3 regions of the Desulfitobacterium metallireducens DSM 15288 genome follow, and region 2 is predicted to be linked to each of the others. Evidence: riboswitches for the same ligand, from Rfam matches in the RefSeq annotation. Region 2 holds a riboswitch; each other region holds the start of a gene.

Region 1 (4,278 bases), 220 kb from region 2:
GGTTGAACAGGTAACGACAGAAAGAGCTACTGGTGTTACTTATGGAACGATAGCCAATGATGCAGGAGTGCTGGATTCCTTTAAACAAGAAATACTGGCACAGAAAGAAGCCGTATTAGATCAGCGTGTAGCTGAGGGAACAATGACTCAGGAGCAGGCAGCTTCAGTTAAGAGTGCACTTGAAGCAAACCAAGCAACCTGTGATGGCACAGGAAGCGCCCAAATTGGGAGAGCAAATGGGGTCGGTTTTGGTAGCGGCATGATGCAAGGTCAAGGTAGAGGTCAAGGCCGGGGCGGATTCGGCGGAGGCATGGGCTATGGAGTCGGTATGGGCAGAGCTGGTTTGACTCAATAATAAAGAAAATAGCCATTAACGCAAAGGGGTTGATTCATCAAAAGATGGATCAGCCTTTTTGATTATAGTTAACGTTATTGTTAACTATAAAGGTTAACGCCAACGTTAACTTATCGACAGGTTAACATAAGAAAAGCCTATTTTCATAACTTTTCGCCTTGGCATGCTATTTGCAATAACTAAATTCGTCAAATTTAAATGCTGTTGTGATAATTTTAATAAGTATAAGCAACAGCAGATATTAAAAAGAGATGGGAGGAAAGAGAATCTCGTTCAAGTAGTATCAATAGGTATTATTATTAATTTATTATTTTTTCCTAAAATAGAAGGAGGAGTATTAATGTCTGATTATATTAATTATGTAAAAACTCAATTGAAGGATTGGAAAGTAGCATTATTAACACTTGTATTCACAGTAGCAAGAGTAATTTATGGAATTGCTTGGATTCAAGCTGGAGAACACAAATTAACATGGTTTTCTGATGGAAAACTCGATTCTATTGGATTAATTAAAGGGATGGTAGGTAATCTAGCAGCTGCCAAAAACGATCCACTCGGTATTAATAATTTATATGCTTGGGTTGCCCAAGGTATCTTTGTAAATACGATGCCTTCCGTTACTGATGTAATGGTTGTCATTTGTGAGATTTTAGTTGGTATCGTTCTTGTTCTAGGATTTAAAGTATTCTGGAGTGCTTTAGTCGCTGTATACATGAATCTACAATTCAATGCAGCAGGTTCGTTTAATAATTTCGGTTATATTTGGTCTGACTTAGCTTTTATGAAATTTGCAAAATATAGTGAACTTATTGGTGTAAGCGGATACCTTGATTTTAAAAAACAACAAAAGAAAACGGCACAAAACTCAGTAAATATGTAATTGAAGTTTAGAGAGAGCAACGGATTGTTTAGTCCGTTGCTCTTTTTATATGCTCATGTACTTGCCTATAAAAGAATTATGGAATTCCTATCAAATTAATCTAAATAAATCATGGTAAAGTAAGATGTACCTCTATAAAAAACAGAAAAAAATGATATACTATCAATGTAAACTCAATACGGGGGTGTTTTAGACTCGCTCGGGGAAGCGGTGGCAAGAGTTGCGCGTCGAGATTCCACCTGGTCTCGTTAAACGGTGGACCTTAATAGTTAACAACAATAATTACGCTCTAGCAGCTTAATTGCCGCTAGCATCCTGCCTTCTGCGCCTACGATGAAGGGCCAGGGTGTCAAAATAGTAGGACTGCTCTAATGGCAATTCTCGGAGTCATTAGCTAAGATTATCGAGATAGCCTTGGATGGATCCTGTCTTCTGGAGACTAAGAGGCGAAACTTAAAGAGAAGACTACACGCGTAGAAGCTTTTGTGGCAGCTCTTCGATACAGGGGTGCAAGTCCCCTCACCTCCACCATGCAAACCCTCGAATATTAGGTGGAGATACATAACGAAAGCCTTGAGGTACATGAAGTTGTACGCTTAAGGCTTTTTTGCATTTTTGAAATGAATCACCGTCTGGCTTTGCAAAAAAGGATAAATTTTGCCATATCTGATGGGTATTAATAGTGGCTGTGACAAGATAATTAAACCTATTTACAACATTAAGGCTTTCGCGATTAATCTAGTTGGCTAAGAAAATGTATATCTACCAGAAATGAGATGATTAATAATGGAGCATCATGAGATAAAATTTTGTTGTTCATCTCTGGAGCTGTGCAAATAAATGGGGCATGGAAGCATGTGAACAATCTGTAATAAGCTTTATGATCAGTTATCCATACGGGGCTCATGTTCAAATATAGGTACTAAAAAACCTTTAAAGTTATAGACAAATATGGTAGAATATCTCACAAGAGGGTTCTTCCAAAATACGACATCATAACATAGTTTTACCTATCTTTGTATAATATTCATCTATTGCAATTTAATTTAAAAAATTGTTCTGATAAAGGCAAAACATCTGAAAAGGTGTGACGCAAAGCCATGGGTCTACAGCAGGAAAGACACTGCCATGATCGCCAGGTTGCCGGAGAAGAAATTAGAGCCCCTGCCGGGACTAGTATCTCTGGTATGGAGTTCTTTTTGTTTTCTCTTTTTAAATTAGGTGTTCGTTATAATGCTGCCTGTTTAACCAAATACTTCGACAGACCGTTGCTACTGAACTGACAGGGAGGTTGAAATATGGATAAAGTTGTCCACAGTTACGTAAGGCCAGAAAAGCTAAAGGATCGGAGTTGAAAGGTTGAGGAAATTACTAAAATTCGTAGTAAATACCTGCAAGCTTCGGAAGAAGGAGACTACTGTGTTCTTCTTGGTGGGGTTTACACGGTAGGATTTTTGCATTCTTATGCTCGTTTCCTTGACTTAGATGCAGGGAGTTTGGTAAATACTTTTCGATTGGAAGTAGCAGCGAATAAATTAGAAACCACTTTTGATAATAGACCTTTACATTTTGAACATACCGTAGGCTATCTTCCCTTATCTTTTAACCGCCGTGTTCTTAATATTCAGTTTTTGTCTGTTTATTCCCAATGCTTTTCTTTCTCCAATTCTGTCATGCTGGTCTTGAAGGATTTCAGGAAAGCATTTGAACCAGATGAGATTGAAAATTATTATAAATGATTTAACAAAAATTGGAGGGGAATAATGTGAAAATTAAAATTGGAATATTTCTTGCGTTCATAATTTTATTAGTATTGCCACAAACTGCTTACTCCTCAGAGGGACAAATCTTTAAGCCATATATCAACTATAAAACAGGATCCTACCCTGAGGCTGTTGCGATAGGGGATGTCAATGGAGACGGAAAAAATGATGTAGTAATGACAACATCAACATCATCTAACTCTGATCCAGTAAATGATTATAAGCTTTTTGTTTTCATACAGAATAGCGCCGGAGGGCTTAATCCACCAATTAAGTATTCTGTTAGCGGCGTGCCAACCTCTGTTGATATTTGTGACCTGAATAATGATGGTAAAAAGGATGTAGTAGTTGGGAATAAAGGTGTAAATATTGAGGTTTTCATCCAAAACCAATCAGGCGGACTTGATTCTGGTGTGAACTATAGCACAACTAATTCGCAGAGCATAAAAACAGGGGATTTTAATAATGATGGGTTGATGGATGTAGCGGGAATAGGTTGGGGTTCGAATAGTGTTGACATCTTGTTCCAAAAAAGCGATGGTACGTTGGGGACGCCGATTACATATTCCGTACAACATGGGGGATACGATCAGTTAGAAGCCGGTGACGTGAATAATGATGGGTTGACCGACTTAATTGTAATGAGTGGGCAATTGTACGCCGACCCCAATATCGGGATACTATACCAACAATCAAATGGATTTTCTTCACCGGCATACTCCAGTGTTGGTAGTAATATACTCACTCATGGAGTTGCAATTGGGGATATAAATAATGATAAATTAAACGACATCATAGTCAGTCACGGTGGCAATCAGCCTACATCGTTTATCGGTACTTTCAACCAGAATAGTCAAGGTACTCTTAATCCGGTGGTTAATTATGCAGCATATGATTGCCCTGAATCGGTTAAAGTAGCAGATGTCAATTCCGACGGAAAAATGGATGTTATTTCCTTGAATGGGGGCTGGGACGCATTAAGCCTTTACCTTCAAGATGGTAATGGGGGAATGATGCCGTACTCGCGTTATAGTCTTCCCTATGCCTCACACTATAACCCCCAGGGTCTTGCGATTGGCGACATTAACTCAGACGGTGCTCCCGATGTTGCTATAGCAGATTATAACAATGGATTAGTAATATTATACCATTCCATACCCGAAGCTTTGACAGTGAGTAGCCCAGCGACCACCGGATTCACAGTAGGGTTAAGCCCATCCCTTTCCGGCTTAGTGGCAAGCGACTTTACGCTGAAGGACAGTGCGAGTAATCCTGTAACC
Region 2 (4,278 bases):
TATCCAAGAAGTATAATGCTCCGATTTTACTTGTGGGATCTACAGTCGGAGAGTCCTCAGAAGCCTTTGACTATATTGCCTTACATTCTACCCCGGCTACAAAAGTATATATCATTGGTGGAACGGGCGTCATTAATGACTCGTTTGAAACAGAAATTCTTAAGAAGGGTAATACAATAGAACGCTTGAGCGGACTTGATCTTTACGAAACCAATATGGCTGTTGTTAATAATGCTAACGTGAAGTCGGGGACACCCGTAATAGTAGCCTCGGGTGAAGGTTTCCCAGATGCTCTCAGTGTTTCTAGTTTCGCAGGATCAAATCAGTATCCAACTCTGCTTGTCGGGAAGGACTTTCTTGCCGAAAAAACAAAAGATTATATTTTAACCCAAAAACCTTCAACCGTGTATATTGCAGGTGGGATATCCGTTGTTTCACAGTCGGTTGAAGATCAAATTAAAGCTTTAGTGCCTGGGACGGCGATTAAGCGTTTAGCGGGGAATGATCGATTTGAGACAGCGGGTGCAGTAGTCAATGAGTTTGCAACAAGTCCCGATACCCTTTATATCGCAAATGGGTATAGCTTTGCAGATGCACTTGCAGGAAGTGGTTTAGCGGCGAAGACGGGGGATCCCATTCTTCTGATCGATCAAAATAGTGGAACATTTTCTCCTGCCATCCAATCTTATCTTAAACAACTTCGAGCTACAGGAATTCGTCCTACGGTTCGGACGTTAGGTGGAGAGGGCGTTGTCCCTGCTAGTCTTGTTCAGCAGGCTCAAAGAATTCTTATGGGGATAGAGTAAGGAATACGATCACCAAGGAGAAGAATTATCATAAAAATATAGCAAGCACATATGACGTGCTTGCTATATTTTTTGCCTTGAAAGTTACCGACGATTTATTTCGCAGTACCCGGTCCGTTAAGGATAGTAGCGGCCTGGGATTGAACCGAATCAGAAACAGCACCCGTTCCGCCTAAGATATATAGAGTGGGGTACATGACAGCGGGGAAAGAACTATATTGTCCTTGCGCGTTGGTATAGGTTAAAGCTTGCTTATCATTATAAGAAATCACATTGAGTGCGCTTATGGTTTCGGAGGGTAATTGATTGGGATTAGTCATGAGCACTACCCCTCCTCCAACTCCAAGGCTTCCCACCAAGACGGCACCGGCTAAAGCATCGGGATAATCCTCTCCCGTAGCTAAGGCAATGAAGGGCTTATTCTTAACTTGTTTAGCCCAGATGGCATTTGAATCATATTTATTTGCGCCGGTTAGTCCCATAGCACGAGGATAAATCTCGTTGGTTTTAGAAGCAAGTGTTCCAAAAATAACTACATTATTAATTGAGTCACAGAAGGCTTTTTGATCAGGCGTAAGACCAGTATCAGCAACCAACAAAATGGGAGTGAAAACTGAAGTAGCTGTCGGGGCAACCGTTAAGGCATCTGCGAAATAAGAATCTGTAACTAAAACAACTTCCTTCAAAGGGTTCTGCAATCGTTTAGAAATAATCAATGAGGTTTCATTTCGATTCTGCCCTCCGAGTTGTTCAATATTCTGTGGGGCAAAGCCCATGCTTACAAGCTTGTCGGTAAAGTTTTGGGGGATGACACCAGTACCTCCAAGGAGGAAAACATTTCCGCTGGTACTCACATGTGCCTGGATAAAATCAAAAGTTGTAGTACTATTCTCAGGGGTATTATCGACTAAAAGAATGGGCGCATTTTCTTGATTAGCTAACGGAGCTCCGGCTAAAGCATCTGGGAAATTGTTGCCCGAGGCTAAAACAACGTTTTGGAACTTTTCACCCTTGGAAAAATCAATGTTATGTTGTTTGGCGAGTTCATTAGCGATACTAACCGCTGTCTCATAACGGTTGCTTCCTTGCAGGCGAACCTGTTGGGTTTGGGTTGGGGTGGTTGAGGCCGCGGCACTCAACGGGAGCGCTAAGGACATCGCAAGGGTTAATAGGACTCCTAGAATTTTTTTCATCAATCGAACACTCCTTTTAATATGAAATGAGGCTCTTTCCCATAAACCACAGGAAAGAGCCTTCTATTTTTCCTAAATGGATTATGGCAGCTTGGCAGTCTTAGCAAAAGCCTTAGACCCATCGCTTTGCGTCCCCGCTTTTCAACGGGTTTGCCTTTTTCTTTGAACCTAGCAAAAACATGGTTATTATACCATGGAAAAATAGAGAGAAAAATCCAAATTTGTCGAAAATAATAAGTACGCGCGATTATTAGAACAGCCCACATTTCATGATCATGAAATGTGGGCTGTTCTAATTTTATTGCCACTTAATTATGTGCTTATCTGTAATTATATGGAACAATTAAACGAATTGAGATTTTAAAGTAATTTAAATAATTTATCATGTAATTTTTTGCCATAATTTTTGTAAAGGAATAGTTAGCCCAATGGAGAATTTACAGAAAAAGGAAGTTTGTCCTATGCAAAGTAGGACTTTTGGGTTTACTAAGTATATCTCCGTAGGAGGTGAGATGAGGAAGGCCTTAGACAGGTTTGTTGTCACCCAGCAATGTCCAAGACCTTTGCGGAAAAGTTTAGCTAAAACAGGAAGCCTGCTGTAACAGGTAACCTGACCAGAAGTTTATGTTGAATTACCCAACAACATAGCTTGTGGTTAGCTTTGCTTTTAACAATTTTAAGTATAGCAAAAATAAGTAAACTCACAATCCTTTATTTCTTTTATTTAATTTAAGTGTGGAGGTTGAAGATGAAGAAGCATACAACAAAGTTGCTTGCAGGATGTTTAGCAGTTAGTTTTTTTATAACGACTGTCTTTACTTCTAACATATTTGCAGCAACTTCTAAGACACAATCGGTAGTGTCAGGAGCGGTTGGCTCTGAACAGCGGCTTTCAGGAATAGATAGATATGAAACGGCTGCGAAAATTGCTCAAGAGGGATGGAAGGGCACGTCAGAGTATGCTGTATTGTCTGCAGGAATGGATGAAAATCTTGTAGATGCTCTTGCGGCTGCGCCGCTGGCCAAATTGAAGAATGCCCCCATTCTTTTGACAGAAGGGGATAAACTAAATAAGTATGCTGGAATAGAATTAAAACGTCTCGGGGTAAAGACCGTTTATGTAACCACTGGAGATAAAGTGATTACAAAGAAAATCCTAGATCAACTCGCTGAAATGAATATTACTGTTGTTCCTTTAGGTGGCAGTGATCGCTATGAAACGTCCCTCAATATAGCGAAGCAAATGGGGACTTTCAATAAATTTGTAGTTGCTACAGCATGGAATAATGCAGATGCTTTATCTATTGCTTCTATTGCCGCGGGGAAAGGTATGCCAATTCTGCTTTCTGACATTAATAATGTTCCTAATAATGTAATGGCCTATATTGATTCAGTAAAGGAGAATGTAGATCAAACTTATGTCCTTGGAGGGACGGGAGCATTAACCGATAATGTGAAAATTGTCTTGCCGAATGCGATTCGAATTGGAGGTCTCGACCGCTTCGGTACCAATCTTGAGGTTCTTAAGACTTTTGCCAATGATTTAAACTATAGTAAAACCTATCTGGCCAATGGGGAAGATAATCACTTAGCAGATGCCTTAGCAGGATCTCCACTCGCCGCATTAACAGCATCCCCTGTAGTTTTGACCGGTACAACACTCCCTTCAGAGACGAAGAACTTTGCTAAACTTAACCTTGGGTCAAATGTCATCACCTTCGGGGGCGAAGCGAGTATCCCTTCGAGTATCGTTGAGCAACTGACCTCAGTAGTTGTGTACGCACAAGATGGCGCAACTATAGGATCATCTGATGCAAATCAACTCGAAGAATTGACAGATAGTATCAAGATTACGGCGAAAAATGCAACCTTAAAAAATGCTAGAACAGCCTACAGTGTTTACATTCAGGGTGACAATGTAGTCTTGGATAATGTTACTATCACAGGAACATTGTTTATTGATCCAGGTGAGAAGGGTACGGCTAACATTAATAATGTTAAGGCTGGAAAAATAATCGTTCTTTCTGGAGCTAAAGATAGCATTCATCTGAAGAATACTGAAGCTGGAACGCTCGTTGTTTCAAGTTCTAATGAAGTTCGTGTGGAATCGAGTGGAACGACCAAGATAGGTAACACGGTCGTTACTTCTTATGCGATTCTTGATGCAGCTGGAGGAAGTCTAGGTAGTGTAGAAGTTGTAACGATAGCGGGGCAATCCCCTGTTGTTACCTTCAAAGGAACTTTTGCTGAACCAATCGTAGTAAACGGAGCGGCAACGA
Region 3 (4,278 bases), 100 kb from region 2:
TTTAGTTGCTGCCAAAGGGAACGATAAAAAAATCCTCCTTTTCCGTTCATCATTCAAACGGTTAAAGGAGGATTTTATCATATACGATACAAGTGGTGCGGGAGACAGGACTTACATATTGATGTAGAATGTTACGCCTACATTTCTATCATATTTAATTCTTACGATTTTACCATCTAGAGTATAATCCTTATTTACATTACTCGTATCTTCCCAAGCAAGAGGAAGAATTAGTGAAGCCAAATAATCAGATTGTCCCGGAAGGAAGAATTCCCAAAGATGTTTCGCTGTGTTTTGCATAGACTCATTTTCTAAATCTTTAACAAGCATTGTTCCTTTGTCTGAATCTCCTGTAGGTGAGCTAACATAGATAGCATCCATGGATTCACCAAATTTTGTTGTTCCGTAAAAGATATATTCACCGTTAGTTTGTTTAATCATACCTAATTGAGTTGCTAATTTATCTAAAGGCTTATCTGAACTGATAACAGTTTGTCCTTGTAAATATTTTGCTGTATCACTAACAGCTAAATCGGAAACCACAGCGGGTCCACCAAAGGATACAATATCAGGAGTGACATTTGCCGTATGCAGTTGTTTAAAATAATCGGCAATTGCAGGAGGGAGTGAAGAAGAAGTACTGTTCACTAAAACAATCGGGTCTCCTGTAAGGGAGGCTAAAGCACTTCCTGCAAGAGCATCAGGGAAATTATTGCCCGAGGCAAGGTATAAATTTTCGGGATTTAAGGAAAAGGTTTTAAGAATTTGTCCTGCAGTCTCGTAACGGTCAGCACCCGAGAGACGAGTAATTGAGGTACTAGGAACAAGAGACTGAACTTGAGCCTTGATACTCTCAGGAACAGCTCCAATCCCTCCTATAATGTAAACCTGGGAAGGTTGGTCACTGGTCAAGAAATCTTTTACTCCTTGAGGCATTCCTTCTGACCCAACTAAAAGAATGGGGTATCCTTTACTACTGGCAATACTCGAAATGCTCAAAGCATCTGGAAAATTTTCTCCAGAAGCAATGACGACGGGTGTATTTTTAGGGGCATTGATTTTTTGAGTAATTAAGTTGTTTGTATCGAATCGGTCTTGACCGCCAATTCGTTCAATATTCGAGAACCCTGCTTGATTGAGTTGGTCGATAAAGTCTCGTCCGAGAACCCCCGCTCCCCCGATAATGTGAACTGTTCCCGACTTGTTAAGATGTTGTTTGATATAGTCCATAGCTTCGGTTGAACTCTGAGCCGTACTATCGGCAAGAAGAATGGGAGCATTCAGTTTCTTGGCTAATACACTAGCGGATAGAGCATCGGGAAAGTTATTCCCTGAAGTCAAAATGACATCATTAGCTGTGCCGTTATTCAGTTGTTCTGAAATCGCTTTAGCGGTCTGGAATCGGGATGTACCAAACAGGCGTTGAACAGCAGCCCCTTGTACTCTAACGGCTTGGGCTGTCTCAGCCTGGACAGGAATGCTTCCAAGGGTCATGGAAGTAAGGAAAATCGGAAGTGCAAGCCCCAATATTATTTTCTTTTTCATCAATTACTCCTCCGCTTCTTTAAAATCATTTATTTCTTTTTTCCATCATGACGGCAATCTTTCTCATTACACAATTAGCGACCTGGCAATCGTCAGCCACACTGGACGACCCATAGCTTTGCGTCCCTGACTTTCGCCAGGTTTGCCTTTGTCATTGTTTTTATATGATTTTCTCATTCTTCAAACTCCACCCGTTCTATAAAGCGCGTCGAATCTTGCATTAAGTTTACATAAGTATCCTGATGGAGACATCTTCCTTCCCTATCAAACAGCAAGTGAATAAGAGGTCGGATTGGCTTTTGGATAGGTACAGCTATTACCACCCCAACTTCACCTGTGTTTAGGGAAATTCTTGTGTTTTCGGGATAGAGGGTTAACGATTCTTTTAAAGCTTGAACCACTTTCGGATTAAAGTCTTTCCCTGATTCAGCAATAATCATTTCCAATGCATGATAAGGAGGCAACCCTTTTCGGTACGGTCTGTCCGCGGTCAAGGCTTCAAAAACATCAGCGACTGCTACAATTTGGGCATTCCTGTGAATATCATTTCCTTTCAATCCATAAGGATATCCCAATCCATTCCATCGTTCATGATGTTCTTTAATTATTGCCACAACACCCGGTAATAATGGGGTGTTTATTAACAATCCTTCGCCTATTAACGGATGTCGTTTCATGATTGCAAATTCTTCTTCTGTTAAACCTGCAGGTTTGTTAAGAATCGCCCTGGGTATTCTTAGTTTCCCTAAATCATGAAGGAATGCTCCCAAGGTTAAATCTCTAAGTTCTTTCTCTTCATACCCTAAACGCGTTCCTATGAGTGCAGAAAGCAATGCGACGTTAATGACATGTTTAAAAAGCTCATAATCATTTTTCTTAAATAAACTATAATTTAGTCTACCCGAATAAAAATCCATATGAATATCTTGTACCGAGAATTTATTGAGAATTTCTTCTACAAATTCTACTGTCTTTTCAATCTGTTCAGCTTCAATCATCCTTGCTTCATGATAAATACTCCATAAAGAACCAACGAGATTGACGTAGCCATCTTTCGGAATCTTTTTGATATTCTTTGTTCGGTGTATCAAAGAATTGTGGTTTTGTAGCACATAAACTTCATGATTTTTGATGCGTTTACGTATGCTTTCATTAATGAAAAGACCTTTTTTTAGTAACAAATTCCCTTTTGGATCAAATAAGTCTGCACATGCTGTCTCATTCAAAAATGAACTTGGACTTAACCTTTTCTTCACCAAATCCATTAAAAATATCCCTTCCTTGTTCAATCTCAAACATTTTACTTTAAAATAATCTTAAAGTAGTAGGATTTACATCGATTTCTACTATATCACAATATTCCCCATATTTTTTACTTTTTTTTCGAATTATTCCGACATATTTCTTACTATAAACAGCTTACGCATTGCTAATAAATTCCCCTCTGGGGAAATATTCAATATCTCATCCCACTGAAACTCTTTGTTGATTTTCCTTATTCTTTTCGACATAAAAAATCCTCCTTTTCCGTTCATCATTCAAACGGTTAAAGGAGGATTTTATTATATACGTATATAAGTGGTGCGGGAGACAGGACTTGAACCTGCACGGTTACCCGCTGGTACCTAAAACCAGTGCGTCTGCCAGTTCCGCCACTCCCGCATCTTTGTCCAAGCCCGTAGAAGAGCCGAACAAATAATATTGTAACGTATTTCTCTCAGATTGACAAGACTTTAATATTGTTATTTTTTGTTAATCTTTGTTTTGATTATTTTTGTTTTTATTATCTTGATCCCCGTGTTCCTTCTCAGTAGAAATCTTTTCAGATTGATTTAATTGAGTTTGTTGTGTTGGCTGTGCTTGTAGAGTTTGTTGTTGCTCCATATTTAAATCTTCTTGATCTTCTTTATCTTGCTCCTCTTTATTAGATTCGTTACCATTTGTAATATGCTCAGCTTTCTTTAACCCAAGATCCACTTGGAATTGCTCGAGAGCTTGCTTTTCTTGTTTTTTCAATTGCGCTTGATTCTGAGTTTCGGTCATATTTGTTGTGTTATCTACGTTAGAAGTTTGTACAGTGGTTGTAGTTGTAGAATCGGCTGTATTGTCACGATCATCAGTACGGCCGTCCATTTTTTCAGCTTTGGTCACGGCCTTTTCAACTGAGCGAACAATATTCAGTGCAAGTTTTTGAGCCGCTTGAGGTGGGAGCTTTTCTAACAGGTTTCCTAGAACCACCATGTTATTGCTGTTGACTTGGGTCAAAGCAGCTTGAACCTTTTGGGCCGTTTCAGAATTAGGATCCTTAACTTGATCTAAGAACATTTGAGCCTGCTCAATCTTTTCGTTGTATACAGTGAGTGTCTTCTCGGCTTTATCCATATCGCCCTTCTCAATCATGACTTTCGCTTCTGCTAAATTTTCTACAGCCTGTTGTTCGACAACTTCAGCTTTTTTCACGGGATCAAAGGTTAGCGCAACTTGAAGTTTGCCGATCAACGTTTCGAACCAATACAAAGGAGAATCCGGTAAAGTTCCAGGGTCAACTGTTTCACCATTCTGATCCTGCACCGTTGTCGCAGCAGGGTCTTCTGTCGTTACTGTAGCATCAGTTTGAGTTGAAGAGGTTACCGTAGAAGGATCGCTAGATTGAGTGGTTGTCAAGGTAACAGTTGATGTCCCTGTCGGCAATGTCTCAGCCATTACCAGGCCAGGAGCAACTGGGAATGATAA

Evidence for each region. A riboswitch is a leader RNA that binds a small molecule or an ion and turns the genes downstream of it on or off. The one in region 2 is predicted to bind cyclic di-GMP.
Region 1: another riboswitch for cyclic di-GMP. It lies ahead of DESME_RS16475 (helix-turn-helix domain-containing protein); the one in region 2 lies ahead of DESME_RS13590 (cell wall-binding repeat-containing protein).
Region 3: another riboswitch for cyclic di-GMP. It lies ahead of DESME_RS13120 (cell wall-binding repeat-containing protein); the one in region 2 lies ahead of DESME_RS13590 (cell wall-binding repeat-containing protein).

What each region holds. Positions count from the first base shown of each region.
Region 1 is NZ_CP007032.1:3,016,839-3,021,116, reverse strand. Features, by position in the region: gene DESME_RS14500 (hypothetical protein) at 1-355, shown strand, start outside; gene DESME_RS14495 (DoxX family membrane protein) at 696-1,235, shown strand; RNA gene ssrA (transfer-messenger RNA) at 1,416-1,766, shown strand; cyclic di-GMP riboswitch class I at 2,293-2,383, shown strand; partial or broken gene DESME_RS16475 (helix-turn-helix domain-containing protein) at 2,603-2,719, shown strand; gene DESME_RS16330 (hypothetical protein) at 2,750-2,974, shown strand; partial or broken gene DESME_RS16470 (FG-GAP repeat domain-containing protein) at 3,001-3,627, shown strand; gene DESME_RS15775 (cell wall-binding repeat-containing protein) at 3,640-4,278, shown strand, end outside.
Region 2 is NZ_CP007032.1:2,796,812-2,801,089, reverse strand. Features, by position in the region: gene DESME_RS13595 (cell wall-binding repeat-containing protein) at 1-806, shown strand, start outside; gene DESME_RS13590 (cell wall-binding repeat-containing protein) at 902-1,999, opposite strand; cyclic di-GMP riboswitch class I at 2,082-2,164, opposite strand; gene DESME_RS15465 (cell wall-binding repeat-containing protein) at 2,748-4,278, shown strand, end outside.
Region 3 is NZ_CP007032.1:2,696,034-2,700,311, forward strand. Features, by position in the region: gene DESME_RS15435 (MASE3 domain-containing protein) at 1-5, shown strand, start outside; gene DESME_RS13120 (cell wall-binding repeat-containing protein) at 112-1,545, opposite strand; cyclic di-GMP riboswitch class I at 1,619-1,702, opposite strand; gene DESME_RS13125 (HD-GYP domain-containing protein) at 1,719-2,810, opposite strand; gene DESME_RS16405 (hypothetical protein) at 2,934-3,056, opposite strand; tRNA gene DESME_RS13130 (tRNA-Leu) at 3,125-3,207, opposite strand; gene DESME_RS13135 (DUF5667 domain-containing protein) at 3,298-4,278, opposite strand, start outside.